2 regions of the Arthrobacter sp. NPDC058192 genome follow, and region 1 is predicted to be linked to the other one. Evidence: predicted binding sites of a transcription regulator. Region 1 holds the regulator's gene; the other holds the start of a gene.

The links. The regulator LexA, encoded in region 1, represses DNA repair genes until DNA is damaged. The targets are predictions, from matches to a motif close to TCGAACANNTGTTCGA.
Region 2: a site for LexA is predicted at 2,059-2,074, ahead of ACFVVK_RS15145 (shikimate dehydrogenase). Genes of this name have one in related genera too.

What each region holds. Positions count from the first base shown of each region.
Region 1 is NZ_JBHVVJ010000022.1:9,276-16,858, forward strand. Features, by position in the region: gene hflX (GTPase HflX) at 1-204, shown strand, start outside; gene ACFVVK_RS18895 (ATP-dependent DNA helicase) at 197-2,338, shown strand; gene lexA (transcriptional repressor LexA) at 2,341-3,090, opposite strand; gene ACFVVK_RS18905 (LysM peptidoglycan-binding domain-containing protein) at 3,443-3,844, shown strand; gene ACFVVK_RS18910 (histidinol-phosphate transaminase) at 3,912-5,030, shown strand; gene hisB (imidazoleglycerol-phosphate dehydratase HisB) at 5,124-5,750, shown strand; gene hisH (imidazole glycerol phosphate synthase subunit HisH) at 5,747-6,523, shown strand; gene ACFVVK_RS18925 (hypothetical protein) at 6,524-6,682, shown strand; gene priA (bifunctional 1-(5-phosphoribosyl)-5-((5-phosphoribosylamino)methylideneamino)imidazole-4-carboxamide isomerase/phosphoribosylanthranilate isomerase PriA) at 6,732-7,478, shown strand; gene ACFVVK_RS18935 (SseB family protein) at 7,492-7,583, shown strand, end outside.
Region 2 is NZ_JBHVVJ010000015.1:12,218-19,800, reverse strand. Features, by position in the region: gene ACFVVK_RS15150 (bifunctional sugar phosphate isomerase/epimerase/4-hydroxyphenylpyruvate dioxygenase family protein) at 1-1,076, opposite strand, end outside; gene ACFVVK_RS15145 (shikimate dehydrogenase) at 1,076-1,957, opposite strand; gene ACFVVK_RS15140 (IclR family transcriptional regulator) at 2,127-2,969, opposite strand; gene ACFVVK_RS15135 (MFS transporter) at 3,195-4,508, shown strand; gene ACFVVK_RS15130 (ATP-dependent DNA ligase) at 4,642-5,730, opposite strand; gene ACFVVK_RS15125 (TIGR03885 family FMN-dependent LLM class oxidoreductase) at 5,820-6,815, shown strand; gene ACFVVK_RS15120 (alpha-amylase family protein) at 6,812-7,583, shown strand, end outside.

The DNA of each region.
Region 1 (7,583 bases):
AAGGCCATCAGTGACGGCATCCCGCGGCCCAGCGTAAAGCTTGAGCTGCTGATCCCGTACAACCGCGGGGACCTGCTCAGCAAGCTGCACGATTCCGACGCCGAGATCCTGAGCCTGGACCACGAGGAAACCGGGACCCGCGCTGTGGTGATGGTCCGTGAAGGACTGGCCGCTGAACTGGATCCCTTCATCAGCAATGACTGAGGCTGCGGTGACCAAAGCTGGCGCTGACCGTACGGACGGCAAAACCGCGGACGCGGACACGGACGCGGACACGGCGGAGGCAAAATCGGTGGACGCCGACGGCGGGGGCGGCGAGGAGTTCGTTCTTGAACTGCTCGACCGTGCCGTGTCCGGCATGGGCGGCCAGAGCCGCGACGGACAGCATGAAATGGCCCGGCAGGTGGCGCGCGCGATCGACAGCGGCGACCACCTGCTGGTCCAGGCCGGTACCGGCACCGGCAAATCCCTGGCGTACCTGATTCCACTGATCGCCCACTCGCTGACCAGCAACAAGCCCACCTTGGTCTCCACCGCCACCCTGGCGCTGCAAACCCAGATTGTTGGCCGGGACCTGCCCAGGCTGCTGAAGACCATCACGCCCGCCCTGGAGCGCCCCGTCAAGGTCGCCCTGGTGAAGGGCCGGGCCAACTACGTGTGCCGGCACAAACTCGAGGGCGGCTTCCCGTCCGAAGAACCCTCCGAGGGGCAGCTGTTTTCCCTTGGCGAGGACACCAGCGTGCCGCACTTCGCCGCCGCGCTCGGGGGCCCGTCCTCCCAGCTCGGCAAGGAAGTGGTCCGCCTGCGCGAGTGGGCCGAGGAGACGGCCACGGGGGACCGGGATGAACTGATGCCCGGGGTCACGGACCGGGCCTGGCGACAGGTCTCCGTCACCTCCATGGAATGCCTGGGCGCGCAAAAGTGCCCGCACGCTGCTGAGTGCTTCAGCGAACTGGCCCGCCAGAACGCCGCGGACGCCGATGTCGTCGTCACCAACCACGCCATGCTGGCCGTCAGCGCCTTCGAAGGCCTGGCGGTCCTGCCCGAGTACGACGTCGTGGTGGTGGACGAGGCCCACGAACTGCAGGACCGCGTCACCGGCGCGGTCTCCGGCCAGCTCTCCGTGGCCATGGTGCACGCCGCTGCCTCCGGGGCGCGGAAGCACACCGGCATCACCGTGGACGCGCTGAACAATGCCGCGTCCCATCTGGAACTGGCCCTTGCCGGAGTCCCCAGCGGGCTGATGCCGAACGGTTTGAACACGGAACAGCTGGACTGCATCGACCAGCTGCGCGACGCCTGCCGTGCCGCGCTGTCCGATTCCAAGGGGGACAGCTCCACAACGGCCGACGGCGGCCGCCAGCTGGCTCGCTCCCGGCTGATGGTCATCCTGGAACTCTGCGAACGGCTCCTGGCCGCGCGGGAAAACCGTGAGGTGGTGTGGTTCTCCCGCAACAGCACCTTTGATCCGGCGCAAGGCTACTCCCAGCCCGACGATAGCGCGCCGGCCTTGATCAACGTTGCTCCGCTGAGCGTTGCGGGGCGCCTGCGTGAGGGATTGTTCGCCGACCACACCGTCATCCTGACGTCGGCGACGCTGGCTATCGGGGCGGCCTTCGAGCCTGCGGCCGGCGGCCTCGGCCTTGTGGGCAGCGGCGCCCCGTGCTGGACCGGCGTCGACGTCGGATCGCCCTTCGACTATCCGAAGCAGGGCATCCTCTATGTTGCCCAGCACCTGCCCAAACCCGGCCGGGGAACCTCGCCGGAGGCCCTGGACGAACTGGAGAAGCTGATCCGTGCCTCCGGCGGCGGCGCCTTGTGCCTGTTTTCGTCCCGGCGGGCGGCCGAGGAAGCCGCTGACGCCATGCGGCCGCGGCTGGGCATGAGCATCCTGTGCCAGGGGGAGTCGAGCATGACGGCGCTTGTGCGGCAGTTTGCCGACGAGCCGGACACGTGCCTGTTCGGCACCATGTCACTGTGGCAGGGCGTCGACGTTCCGGGGGTGTCCTGCCGGCTGGTGGTCATCGACAGGATCCCCTTCCCGCGGCCTGACGACCCGTTGATGACGGCTCGGTCGCGCGCCGTTGCGCAGTCCGGCGGCAACGGTTTCATGTCCGTCTCTGCCACGCACGCCGCGATCCGGCTCGCCCAGGGGGCCGGCCGCCTGATCCGTTCGACGTCGGACAAGGGAGTGGTGGCGGTGCTTGATTCACGGTTGTCCACGGAGCGCTACGGCGGCTTCCTGCGGGCCGCGCTTCCGCCCTTCTGGCCGACCACCGATCCGTCCATCGCCGTGGCCGCCCTCAAGCGCCTTGCGAAGGACGCCGCGAAGGCCTAGCGCTAAAGGGAGCGCAGCACCGAGACGACCTTGCCCATGATCACGGCGTGGTCGCCCAGGATGGGCTCGTACTGGGTGTTTTGCGGCAACAGCCAGGTGTGCCCGTCCCGCTGACGGAACGTCTTGACTGTGGCTTCGTCGTCCAGCAGTGCGGCAACGATGTCGCCGTTCACGGCGTCACCCTGGCGGCGGACCACCACCCAGTCGCCGTCGCAGATGGCGGCATCGATCATCGAGTCGCCGGCTACCTTGAGCATGAACAGTTCGCCGTGGCCCACGAGCTGGCGCGGGAGGGGCATGACGTCCTCCACCACTTGGTCCGCGAGGATTGGCCCACCGGCCGCGATGCGTCCGACAAACGGCACCATGGCCGTGTCGGTGGCGCTGGCCAGTTCAGTGACGGATAGCCCTCCGACGGTGCGGAGGCCGCTGGACTTCCCGACACCCGAGATGGAGGCGGGCCCCTCGTCCAGGGTCAGGGGCATCAGCACTTCCATCGCCCTCGGGCGCTTCGGATCGCGCCGCAGGTAGCCCAGCTTTTCGAGCTGGGAGAGCTGATGGGTGACGCTCGACAGGCTGGCGAGCCCGACGGTATCGCCGATTTCGCGCATGGACGGCGGGTAGCCGTTGTCAGTGACCGAACGCTGGATGGTCTCCAGGATTTTCTTCTGGCGGACGGTGAGGCTCTTAGGGGCCCGTGCGGGCTGGGCGCTCCGTGAGGTTGCCCGTCCGCCGGTGGCTTGTGCTGCCATGTTCGCCAATGCCTTTCCGTTCCGCCCGGTCGCCGTGGCTACTGTCACCGGGAACACCAGGCCTGAAATGTCAGACCCTGCTGATCAACTACCAATGATCGAGTTCACAAGTGGTTGTCTACCCCTCAAAAGTAGGCCAGCCGCAGAGCTTTTTCAAACATTTGTTCTAGCGAGTCTCGACATCGTTCGTTACTAAGTGCTAAAACAGAACCAGCAGGATTCGAAGATGTGTTCGATTCAGAGTTTGGGGAGTCGAACAGATCGTTCGGTTTTATGTTCGAAAGTTTGGCCGGTTGGCGGCGGTAAGTGGAGCACGCCGGGCGGCACCGTATGGTCCAGGAGGGCTCAGTTCATGTCAGCAGCAAGCGCGTCCCACGCCAGTTTGGTTCCCGGCTCTTTTGCCCGCAGCGCTTTTTCGGTCTCCGCCGGCCGATCAAAGCAGCCGCCGCTGCGCCTGACTCGGCGCGGACGCTTCGTCTTTTTTGGTGTCCCGCTGATCCTGCTGGCGGCGCTCATCCTGTCGTTCAGCGGATTCCTCGTTGCTCCGGCCAAGGCGGCGGATTCCGCGGACCAGCTGACGGTGACGCCCGCCATCTCCGTCACAGTCCAGCCGGGGGAGACGCTCTGGGCCATCGCAGGTTCCGTGGCCCCGGAACGCGATCCCCGCGACGTCGTGGCCGATATCGTGCAGCTGAACAACCTCGATGCCGCGCATGTGATGCCGGGCCAGCAGCTGTTCGTCCCGTCGAACTAGCCACCTTGGAACACCGCCTGGCTGTCACAGTTTCAGCGCCCGTGCCGGTTCCACTTAAACTGGTCACGTGACTGACCAGCTTGAGCGCCTCAACCGACTGCCCCTTCGAACCAATTTGCGTGGCCTGCGCCCTTACGGCGCGCCCCAGCTCGACGTCCCCATCCTGCTCAACGTCAACGAGAACACCCATGGCGTCCCGGACGATGTCCGCGCGGCCATCACCGAGGCTGTCAGCGCCGCCGCCGCCGGGCTGAACCGGTATCCGGACCGGGAGTTCACGGAACTGCGGGAGGCCCTCGCCGAGTACCTCGGCCACGGTCTGGGCGCGGAGCACATCTGGGCCGCAAATGGCTCCAACGAAGTGCTGCAGCAAATCCTCCAGGCTTTCGGCGGTCCCGGCCGTACAGCGCTCGGCTTCCCTCCCACGTACTCGATGTACCCGCTGCTGGCGTCCGGCACGGATACGGAATACATCGTCGGGACGCGGGCGGCAGACTACGGGCTCAGCGCGGAATCCGCAGCCCGCCAGGTCCGCGGGCTTCAGCCCAGCATCGTTTTCCTGTGCTCCCCGAACAACCCCACCGGTACGGGACTCGGGCCCGATGTGGTCGAGGCAGTCTACGACGCCGGCGAGGCCAGCCAGACCATCGTGATCGTCGACGAGGCCTACCACGAGTTCGCCCACGACGGCACGCCTAGCGCCCTCGCACTGTTGCCGGGCCGGGAGCGGCTCATTGTCTCCCGCACCATGAGCAAGGCTTTTGCCTTGGCGGGGGCCCGCCTGGGGTACATGGCCGCGGCCCCGGAGGTCGCCGACGCCCTGCGCCTGGTCCGCCTCCCATACCACCTGTCTGCCATCACCCAGGCCACGGCCCTGGCCGCCCTGCGCCACCGGGTGGCTCTCATGGCGGACGTCGCCGACATCAAGCGCCAGCGCGACCGGATCGTGTCCGAACTGACCCGGCTGGGCCTGAAGCCGGCCGCCTCCGACTCCAACTACGTGTTCTTCGGCGGCCTCGAGAACCCCCACGAGGTCTGGCAGGGCTTGCTGGACGCCGGGGTCCTCATCCGCGACGTCGGCATCCCCGGGCATCTCCGCGTGACCGCAGGCACGGAGACGGAAACCACAGCCTTCCTTGAAGCCCTTGAACGCATCCTGAACACTCCCGCCCAGCCGCGGGCTTAAACTTGATGGGGAGCCAGCGCCCCGTCACAGAGTCTTGGCGCGCAGCATTGCCACTGAGCCCGCCTCCTGCCTTCTTCCAAAGGACACACCTACATGAGCAACACCGGATCTACCGCCGCCGAGGGCCGGACCGCCCGTATGGAACGGACCACCAGCGAGTCCTCGGTCCTGGTCGAGATCAACCTGGACGGCACCGGTGTCTCTGACATCCACACGTCGGTCCCTTTCTATGACCACATGCTGACGGCCCTGAGCAAGCACTCCCTGATTGACATGACCGTCAAGGCCTCCGGCGACACCCACATCGATGTTCACCACACAGTCGAGGACGTGGCCATCACGTTCGGCGAGGTGCTGCGCACGGCCTTGGGCAACAAGGCAGGGATCCGCCGCTTTGGCGAGGCGACCGTCCCCCTGGACGAAGCCCTCGCGCAGGCGGTCGTTGACGTGTCGGGCCGTCCGTACCTGGTCCACGCAGGGGAGCCGGCAGGACAGGAATACCACCTGATCGGCGGCCACTTCACGGGCTCCCTGACCCGCCACGTCTTCGAGGCGATCACGCTCCACGCCGGGATTTGCCTGCACATGAACGTCACAGCGGGACGCGACCCCCACCACATCGTCGAGGCCCAGTTCAAGGCTTTCGCACGTGCCCTTCGCGCAGCCGTCGAACCGGATCCGCGCGTCGAAGGCATCCCGTCCACCAAGGGTGCCCTGTGAGCGGCCCGATCCTCCGCGGCGGGGCGATCATCGACCCCGCCGCAAGCACCAAGCCCGCTTCCCCGGAGGGCAAACCCACCGTGACGGTGCTGGACTATGGTTCCGGCAACGTCCGCTCTGCCGTCCGCGCGCTGGAGCGGGCCGGCGCCGAAGTCATCCTCAGTTCCAAGCCTGCAGACGTCCTGAATGCCGACGGGCTCGTTGTCCCCGGCGTCGGTGCCTTCGAGACCGTCATGCGGGAGCTCAAGTCCGTGGACGCGATCCGCATGATCGGCCGCCGCGTCGCGGGCGGCCGGCCCGTGCTGGCTATCTGCGTCGGACTCCAAGTGCTGTTCGAGGCCGGCGTCGAACACGGCACCGAGGCTGAAGGCATGGGGGAGTGGCCCGGCAAGGTGGAGCCGCTGGCCGCCGATGTCGTGCCGCACATGGGCTGGAACACGGTCACAGTGCCTGAGGGGTCCAGGCTGTTCGCCGGTGTCGAAGGCGAGCGGTTCTACTTCGTCCACTCCTACGGGGTGCAGAACTGGGACTTCGAGGTCATCCAGCCCCGGATGGCAGCGCCGCTGGTGACCTGGTCCGAGCACGGTGGCCCGTTCATCGCGGCGGTGGAAAACGGTCCGCTGTGTGCCACGCAGTTCCACCCGGAGAAGTCCGGCGACGCCGGCGCCCGGCTGCTGCGCAACTGGGTCGAGGGCCTGCGGCCTGCAGCGCCAAACCCCACAGCGCCGGAACAGGGTACCCCGAACCGCGCAACCCCGGAACAGACCGCCTAGATGTGGTCCCTGGTGCTCATGGGCCTCGCCGGACTTCTGGTGGGCGGCGCCATCTCCTTCAGGCAACAGAAAAGTCCGCGCTGGGTGCAGATCGTGTTCTACCTCCTGGCCGGAATGTCGCTGCTCGCCGCCTACCTTTTGACCCTGCCGGCGTCCTGACAGTCCCGCCGCCTTCCTAACCACCAATCCCCAAGCTGAGGACACCACGATGACCACCGAATCCCCGCTGCCCGTACTCGAGCTTCTCCCCGCCGTCGACGTCGTCAACGGACAGGCCGTCCGGCTGGTGCAGGGCGAAGCCGGCAGTGAGACGAGCTACGGCACGCCGTTGGAGGCTGCGCTCAACTGGCAGGAGCAGGGCGCTGAATGGGTGCATCTGGTCGACCTGGATGCCGCCTTCGGGCGGGGCTCCAACGCGGAGCTGCTGCGCGAGGTGGTGGGCCGACTCGACATCAAAGTGGAGCTCTCCGGCGGCCTGCGCGACGACGAATCGCTCGAGAAGGCGCTCGACCTTGGCGTCGCCCGCGTCAACCTGGGCACGGCGGCCCTGGAGAACCCGGAATGGACGGCCCGGGTGATCGAGCGTTTCGGCGACAAGATAGCCGTCGGCCTGGACGTCCGCGGCACCACGCTCGCCGGCCGGGGCTGGACCAAGGAGGGCGGGGACCTCTGGGACGTGCTTGGCCGCCTGGAGGAGGCCGGCTGCGCCCGCTACGTCGTCACCGACGTGACCAAGGACGGCACGCTGCAGGGCCCCAATGTCGAACTCCTGCGGCAGATGGTCGAGAAGACGGGAAAGCCCGTGGTGGCCTCCGGCGGCATCTCCAGCCTCGAGGACCTGTTGGTCCTGCGTTCCCTGGTGCCGCTCGGCGTCGAGGGCGCCATCGTCGGCAAGGCCCTCTACAACGGCAACTTCACGCTGCCCGAGGCCCTCGACGTCGCCGGCCGCCGCTAAGGCGACCGTAGCCATGGCGCACACCGGCGACTCCCGTAACCCCCGCCACCCCCATGATCGCGAACCCCGTGATGCAGCGCAGAGCGGGGCGGAAACGGCTCCCGT
Region 2 (7,583 bases), on a different contig from region 1:
ATGACGACGCGGGCGTGGCCCATGGTCCACAGCTGCACGTTTTTGGTGCGGTGGCGTCCGTTGAACGTGAACCCCAGCTGGCCGAGGAGAGTTTCCAGGCCGGCGGTGTCCGCGGCCCGGACCTCGGCGAAGTTGAAGCCGGCGGGCTCTGCCACCCGGGGCAGCGTGGCGAGCTCCATCGGGTAGCGGCGCCGGAGTGCACGGCTCGGCGCGGCCGCGGCACTGCCGGTCGTCCCGTCTGTGGACGCCGGGTTCGCCTGGAGCCATTTGGCGCTCTGCTCTTCGAGCCAGATCAGGGACCGCATGGCATCGACGGCCGTGCGTTCGACGTCGGACTGGCGGAAGACGTCGTTGAACACCTCCAGCGACACCGGTCCGCTGTAGCCGGCGCGGACCACATGGCCCATGAACTTGGCCAGGTCGAACTGCCCCTCACCCGGGAACACCCGGTAGTGCCGGCTCCAGGACAGCACGTCCATCGACAGCTTGGGCGCGTCGGCCACCTGGACGAAGAAGATCCGGTCCGGGTTGAAGGCCTCGATCGGTGCGGTGTCCCAGTCGCGGGAAAGGATGTGGAAGGAATCCAGGCAGGTGCCCAGGTTCGGGTGGTCCACGGCCTCCACCAAGCGGTGGGCGTGTTCGTAGTCGTTGACGTATTTGCCCCAGGCCAGGGCCTCGTAGGCGACCTTGATGCCGTGCTCGCCCCCCAGCTCCGCGAGGCGGGCGAGCTGTTCAACCCGGAGCCCGTCGTCGTCGATCGTGGCGGTGCCCACGTTGGAGCAGAGCAGCATGGTGTCCATGCCCAGCCGGGACATGAGCCGGAACTTGGCGTCCGCCCGGCGCAGGTTGGCGCCGAGCACGTCCTCCCCGACGCTGTCGAAGTCGCGGAACGGCTGGTAGAGGTCCAGGGTGAGTCCGAGGTCGGCGGCCAGTTTCCGGACGTCTTCCGGGCTGAGCGGGGATGTGACGAGGTCCTGTTCGAAGATTTCAATCCCGTCGAAGCCGGCCACGGCGCAGGCCTGCATTTTTTCCCGCAGCGTCCCGGCGAGGCAGACGGTGGCGATTCCGGTGCGCATCAGGCGGCCACTTCTTCGGCCGCCACGAGCTCCAGGAAGTGGGAGCGCATCCGGCTGGCGTCGGCCTCGCGCCCGGTGAAGATCCGGAAGGCGTCGGCGGCCTGACCCACGGCCATCCGGCCGCCGTCGAGCACCTCGCAGCCCTTGGCCCGGGCCGCGCGGACCAGTTCGGTTTCGATCGGCCGGTATACGATGTCGGCCACCCAGTGCCGGGACTGGACGAGGGACATGTCCAGCGGCACGCCCGGATGGGCGGCCATGCCCACGGGGGTGCAGTGCACCAGGCCGTCGGCCAGCGGCATGAGCCGCGGCAGCTCCGCCGTCGTCCGGGCGGTGACGGTCCGGTCTGGGAAGAACCCGGCCAGTTCTGCCGCACGGGCCGCGCCGCGGGCCGCATCCATGTCCACGAGGTCCAGCTCGCGGACGCCCGCGGTGAGAAGGGCATAGGCGACAGCGGATCCGGCGCCGCCGGCCCCCAGCTGCACCACCCGGTCCAGGGTAGCGGCGGGAAGCCCGGAGGCCAGCGCCGCCGCGAACCCGGAAAAGTCGGTGTTGTGGCCGATGAAGCGGCCGTCACGGATCACCACGGTGTTGACGGCTCCGAGGCGCCGGGCGTCCGCAGAGACCTCGTCAAGGTAGTCGAGCACGAGCTGCTTGCACGGGTGGGTGATGTTCAGGCCGTTGAAGCCCAGGCGCCGGGCGCCGGAGAGAAGCTCACCGACAGCCTGGCCCGGCAGGCCGAGTTCGATGAGGTCGATGGGGCGGTAAAGATACCGGAGGCCCTGCACGTCACCTTCGCGTTCATGCATATAGGGCGTGAGGGACGGCGTGACGCCGTCTCCCACCAGGCCCACGAGGAAGGACTCTGCTCGATTGCTCATCCGGTTAGCTCCTTTGACAACGGCACTCGGCGGGCGGAGACGCTTGCAGCGCCGCCGGCGGGCCGGGTGATAGGCATTACAGTACAGATTTTGTTCACATATTGCACGGTTGTTCGAGTATCGAACATTGTGGGCGGGCCGACGCCCGTGCCGGGGCGGAAGGCGGGTATCACTGCTGGGGCAGCCGGGCGGAGAGCTCGGCGGCGGCCGCCTGCAACAGCGGAACGTGGGCCACGAGGGCCTCCATGCTCAGCCGGAACACCGGCACGGCGGTGGCGAGGGAGGCGAAGGCGTGGCCCTGGGCGTTGAACAGCGGAACGGCGACAGCCCGCATGCCGAGCTCATTTTCTTCGTCCATGGTGGCGTAACCGCGGCGCCGGACCAGTTCGATTTCCGCCCGGAACGCGTCGCGGTCGGTGATGGAATGCTCCGTCAGCGACTCAAGGGGCAGATCAGCGAGCAGCTGCGCGCGGGTCGCGTCGTCGGCGAAGGCCACCAGCGCCTTGCCCACCGATGTGGTGTGCAGCGCGCCCAGGTGGCCGGGGTCGCTGGTGACCCGGAAGGTCTGCGGGCCGTCCACCTTGTTCACCGTCAGATGGTGGTTGCCGTCACGCACGGAAAGAATGGTGGCCTCGCCGGTCTCCTCGGTGACGCGCCGCAGGATCGGCAACGCCGTGCCCGCGAAGCCGTGATGGTTGGAGACGCGCTGGCCCAGCTGGAAGACGCGCAGGCCCAGATGATAGCGCCGGCCGTCCGGCTCATAGTCGACGAAGCCGTCCCTGGTCAGGGAGCCCAGCAGGCGGTATGTGGTGCTGAACGGCAGCTCGGCCCGGCGGGAGATTTCCGCGGCGCTGGCGCCCCGCGGCTCGTCGCCCAGGAGGACCAGGAGGCTCAAGGCCTTGCCCACCATGTCCGTCCGCGACTCCTCCCTGGCCGCCTTGGCAGCCTTGCCGGCGGGCTCAGCGCGGTATCCGGAAGGGGGTGACTCTTCTGTGGCTTGATTCACACTCATATCCCGATGTTCCCACATCGTGAGAGCTATTTCTAGATGGTGATTATTTTTCTTGACAGGTGACTGCGCTCACAGCCATGATTGCTACATCGCACACGTAGCTCCCACCATGCGGCTACAAGTCCGGGTCTTTCCACGGCCCCCCGGCTGCACCACACTTGAGCCAGCGGCAGTCGAGACCTTCCTGATCCATCAGCGACAACGTCGTCACACCAAAGGAACACCATGAGCCAGACTCTCCCGTCCACGACGGGCACCGCCACGGGCGGGACGCCGAAGAAGGCGGCCCTTGCAAGCTTCCTCGGCAGCGCCGTCGAGTATTACGACTTCTTCATCTTCGGTTCCGCAGCGGCGCTGATCTTCCCGCACGTCTTCTTCCCCGACGCCGACACCAACGCCGCGATCATGTCCTTCGCCACGTTCGGGTTCGCCTACGTGGCCCGTCCGGTGGGCGCGGTCATCCTTGGCCACTTCGGCGACAGGGCGGGGCGCCGGAAGGTCCTCATGTTCACTTTGCTGCTGATGGGTGCCTCCACATTTGTCATCGGCTGCCTGCCGGACTTCAAGACCGTGGGCTGGTGGGCGCCGGCACTGCTGGTGCTGGCACGGCTTTGCCAGGGCCTGTCCGCGGCTGGCGAGCAGGCCGGCGCCTCTTCCATGACGCTGGAGCACGCCCCGGACAACCGCCGCTCCTTCTTCACCTCCTGGACCCTGACCGGAACCCAGGGCGGCCAGATCCTCGCCGCCCTCGTCTTCATCCCGGTCCTGGCGCTGCCTGACGAGATTAAGTACGGCATCGGCTGGCGCATCCCGTTCTGGCTCAGCGCCGTCGTAGTGCTCATCGCGTTCTTCATCCGCCGTACCCTGCACGAGCCGCCGGCCTTCGAGGAAGCCAAGAAGACCGCGCAGATCTCTAAGCTGCCGGTTGCCGACCTCCTCAAGGGCCACTGGCGCGATGTCCTGCGCGTCATCGCCTGCGCCTTCATCGCCGCCGTGTCCACCGTTTTCGGCACCTTGGCCATCAGCTACGCCAAGAACGTCGCCGGCGTGGACGGCACCACCACGCTCTGGCTCGTCGTCGGCGCCAACTTCCTGGCCCTGGGCACCCAGCCGCTGTTCGGCAAGCTCGCGGACAGGATCGGCCGCAAGCCGGTGTTCATCTACGGAGCGCTGTCCAGCGCGGTCCTGACCCCGGTCTTCCTGCTCAGCCTCGAGTCCGGCAGCGTCCCGCTGATGTTCCTGGCGGCCATCGCGTTCTTCTCCTTCGGCTACGCCGCGGCCAACGCCGTCTGGCCCTCGTTCTACGCCGAAATGTTCAGCACCAACGTCCGCTTCTCCGGCCTCGCGATCGGCACCCAGCTCGGCTTCCTGATGGCCGGATTCGCCCCGGCGATCGTGGCAGCCATGGGCGGCATCCAGCCCGGCGGCTGGGTCCAGATCACCATCTTCACCGGCGTCATCTGCGTGATCGCAACGGTCGCCGCACTGACCGCCAAGGAAACCTTCAAGGTTCCCACCAAGGAACTCGGCGTGCGCTAAGCCGGGCGTGGCGTTCCCGCCCACTTGCCGATCCGACTGCCCGGCGTGTCCACAGGACACGCCGGGCTTTTCGGTGTGTCGGGGCACGGCCAGAAAAGCAACCGGGAAGGAGCGCCGAGGAGACCGGCCGCCGCTAGCTGTTGCCGGCGCCCAGCACCGCGGCGAGATCGAACTTCACCGGCTCCTCGAGCTGGTCATAGGTGCAGGAGCGCGGGTCCCGGTCCGGGCGCCAGCGCACGAACTGAGTCGTGTGGCGGAACCGTTCGCCTTCCATGTGGTCGTACTTGACCTCCAGCACCCGTTCGGGCCGCAGCGGGGTGAAGGACAGGTCCTTGCCCCCGCTCCAGCGGCTGCCTTGGGCGTTTCGCGGCGTCCGTGCACCCGCTTCTTGCCGGGCCCAGGCCCAGGGGTGCTGTTCGAAGCCGGTGACCAGTTCCTGGAGTTCCTCGAAAAGCTCCTTGCGCCGGGCCATCGGGAAGGCGCCCACGACGCCGACGTTGGCCAGCACCCCGGTGTCGTCGTACAGCCCCAGCAACAGCGAACCGATGCGGTCCGGGCCGGAGGTGTGCACGCGGTAACCGGCCAGTACACAGTCGGCCGTTCGCTCGTGCTTGACCTTGACCATCGCACGTTTGTCCGGCTGGTAGGCGCTGTCCAGTGGCTTGGCCACGATCCCGTCGAGTCCGGCGCCCTCGAACTGCCGGAACCAGCGCTGTGCCGTCTCCCGGTCAGGCGTCGCGGCCGTCAGGTGGATCGGGGCCGCGACCGAGGCGAGAGCCCGTTCCAGCGCCTGGCGGCGCACGGCGAAGGGCTGCCCCGTCAGATCCTCGTCATCGAGTGCCAGCAAGTCGAAGGCGACGAAGCGCGCCGGCGTCTGCTCGGCCAGCAGCCGTACCCTGCTGGCTGCCGGATGGATCCGCTGCTGGAGCGCGTCGAAGTCGAGTCGGTCCCCGGAAGCTGCGACCAGGACGATCTCGCCGTCCACCACACAGCGCTCCGGCAGCTCCGCTTTGAGGGACTCAACGAGCTCGGGGAAATACCTCGTCATCGGTTTGCCGTTCCGGCTCCCGATCTCCACTTCGTCGCCGTCTCGGAAGATGATGGACCGGAAGCCATCCCATTTGGGCTCGAAGAGCCACCCCGCCCCGCCGTCATTCTCCGGCAGTGCGGGGAGGGCCTTGGCCAGCATGGGCGGGATGGGAGGCATCAGCGGCAGTCGCATAGCGCCCATTCTTACGCCGCGGACGGCGCACCGCCAGTCCCGGGGGCGGATTTCTCGACACACCCGCCCCGCCACGGTAGACATTAACGATGGCTACCATCGGGTTCCACGCTTCGCACGAACAGATCAGCCCCGGCCGTCTCCTCAAGGATGTGCAGCTGGCCGAGCAGGCCGGGTTCGATGCCGCCATGTGCTCGGACCACATCGAGCCCTGGTCCGCCCGGCAGGGCCATTCCGGATTCGCCTGGTCCTGGCTCGGCGCCGCACTTGCAACCACCGGGCTCCGGTTCGGCGTGGTGACGGCACCGGGACAGCGCTACCACCCGGCCATCATCGCGCACGCCTCGGCCACCCTTGCGGACATGTTTCCCGGGCGTTTTTGGCTGGCGCCGGGCAGCGGGGAATTCATGAACGAGCACGTCACCGGCGAGCCGTGGCCGCCCAAGGAGACGCGGCAGCGGCGGCTTGAGGAATGCGTCGACATTATCCGCCGACTCCACGCCGGCGAGGAAGTGACCCACCACGGGCTCGTCACGGCGGAGCGGGTCAGGCTCTGGGACGTTCCGGCGACCAGGCCGGCGCTGATAGCTCCGGCCGTGAGCGTCGAAACAGCCCGCCGGGCCTCGGCGTGGGCGGACGGACTGGTCACCGTGAACCAACCCGGGGCAAAGCTGCAGGAGATGCTCGCGGCCTACCGGGACGCCGGCGGGCGCGGAAAGGCGGTCCTCCAGGTCCACCTGTCCTGGGCACCCACCGAGCAGGACGCCCTCGCGATCGCCATGGACCAATGGCGCACCAACGTCTTTGCGCCGCCGATCCCGTGGGATCTGCCGACGGCCGCCCATTTCGACGGGGTGAGCGCCGGGGTTACGGAGGACCAGGTGCGGGCGGCCGTCAACGTCTCGGCGCATCTGCAAGAGCATGCCGAATGGCTTGCAAGCTACCTGGAGCTCGGGTTCGAGGAGCTGTACCTGCACTTCGTCGGCCAGGACCAGCAGCCGTTCATCGGCGCGTTCGCGGAGCACGTCCTCCCGGAGCTCCGGACGGCCGCCCCGGCCGGGACCGAAAAGGTGGGTGCGGTGTGAGGATTGCAGAGACTTCCGACCTCTGGTGGAAAAACGCGGTGATCTACTGCCTCGACCCGGAAACCTTTCTGGACGGTGACGGCGACGGCACCGGTGATTTCGGCGGCCTGACCCAGCGCGTGGACTACCTCGCGGCCCTCGGCGTCACGTGCGTCTGGCTCATGCCCTTCTATCCCTCCCCGGACCGGGACGACGGCTACGACGTCACGGACATGTACGGTGTGGATCCGCGGCTCGGCAGCCTCGGGGACCTCGTGGAATTCATCCGCACGGCCAATGACCGCGGCATCCGGGTGATCGCGGACTTCGTCATCAACCACACGTCCGACCGGCACCCGTGGTTTGTCCAGGCGCGGAAGTCCATGGACAACCCTTACCGCGACTACTACGTCTGGCGGAAGGACACGCCGCCGGACACTTCGGACCAGGTGGTGTTTCCCGGCGAGGAGACGTCGATCTGGACGCAGGACAAGGCAACCGGCGAGTGGTTCCTGCACATGTTCTCCAAGCACCAGCCGGACCTGAACGTCATGAATCCAAAGGTGCGGGACGAGATCGCCAAGTCCATGGGCTTCTGGCTGCAGCTGGGCCTGGACGGCTTCCGGCTGGACGCCGTCCCCTTCTTCCTGGAGCTGCTCGGCGAACCGAAGGACGAAGCGGCGAAAATCAATCCACACGACTACCTCAGCGCCCTGCGCAGCTTCCTCAACCGCCGCCATGGCAGCGCCGTGCTCCTCGGGGAGGTCAACCTCCCCTACAAGGAGCAGC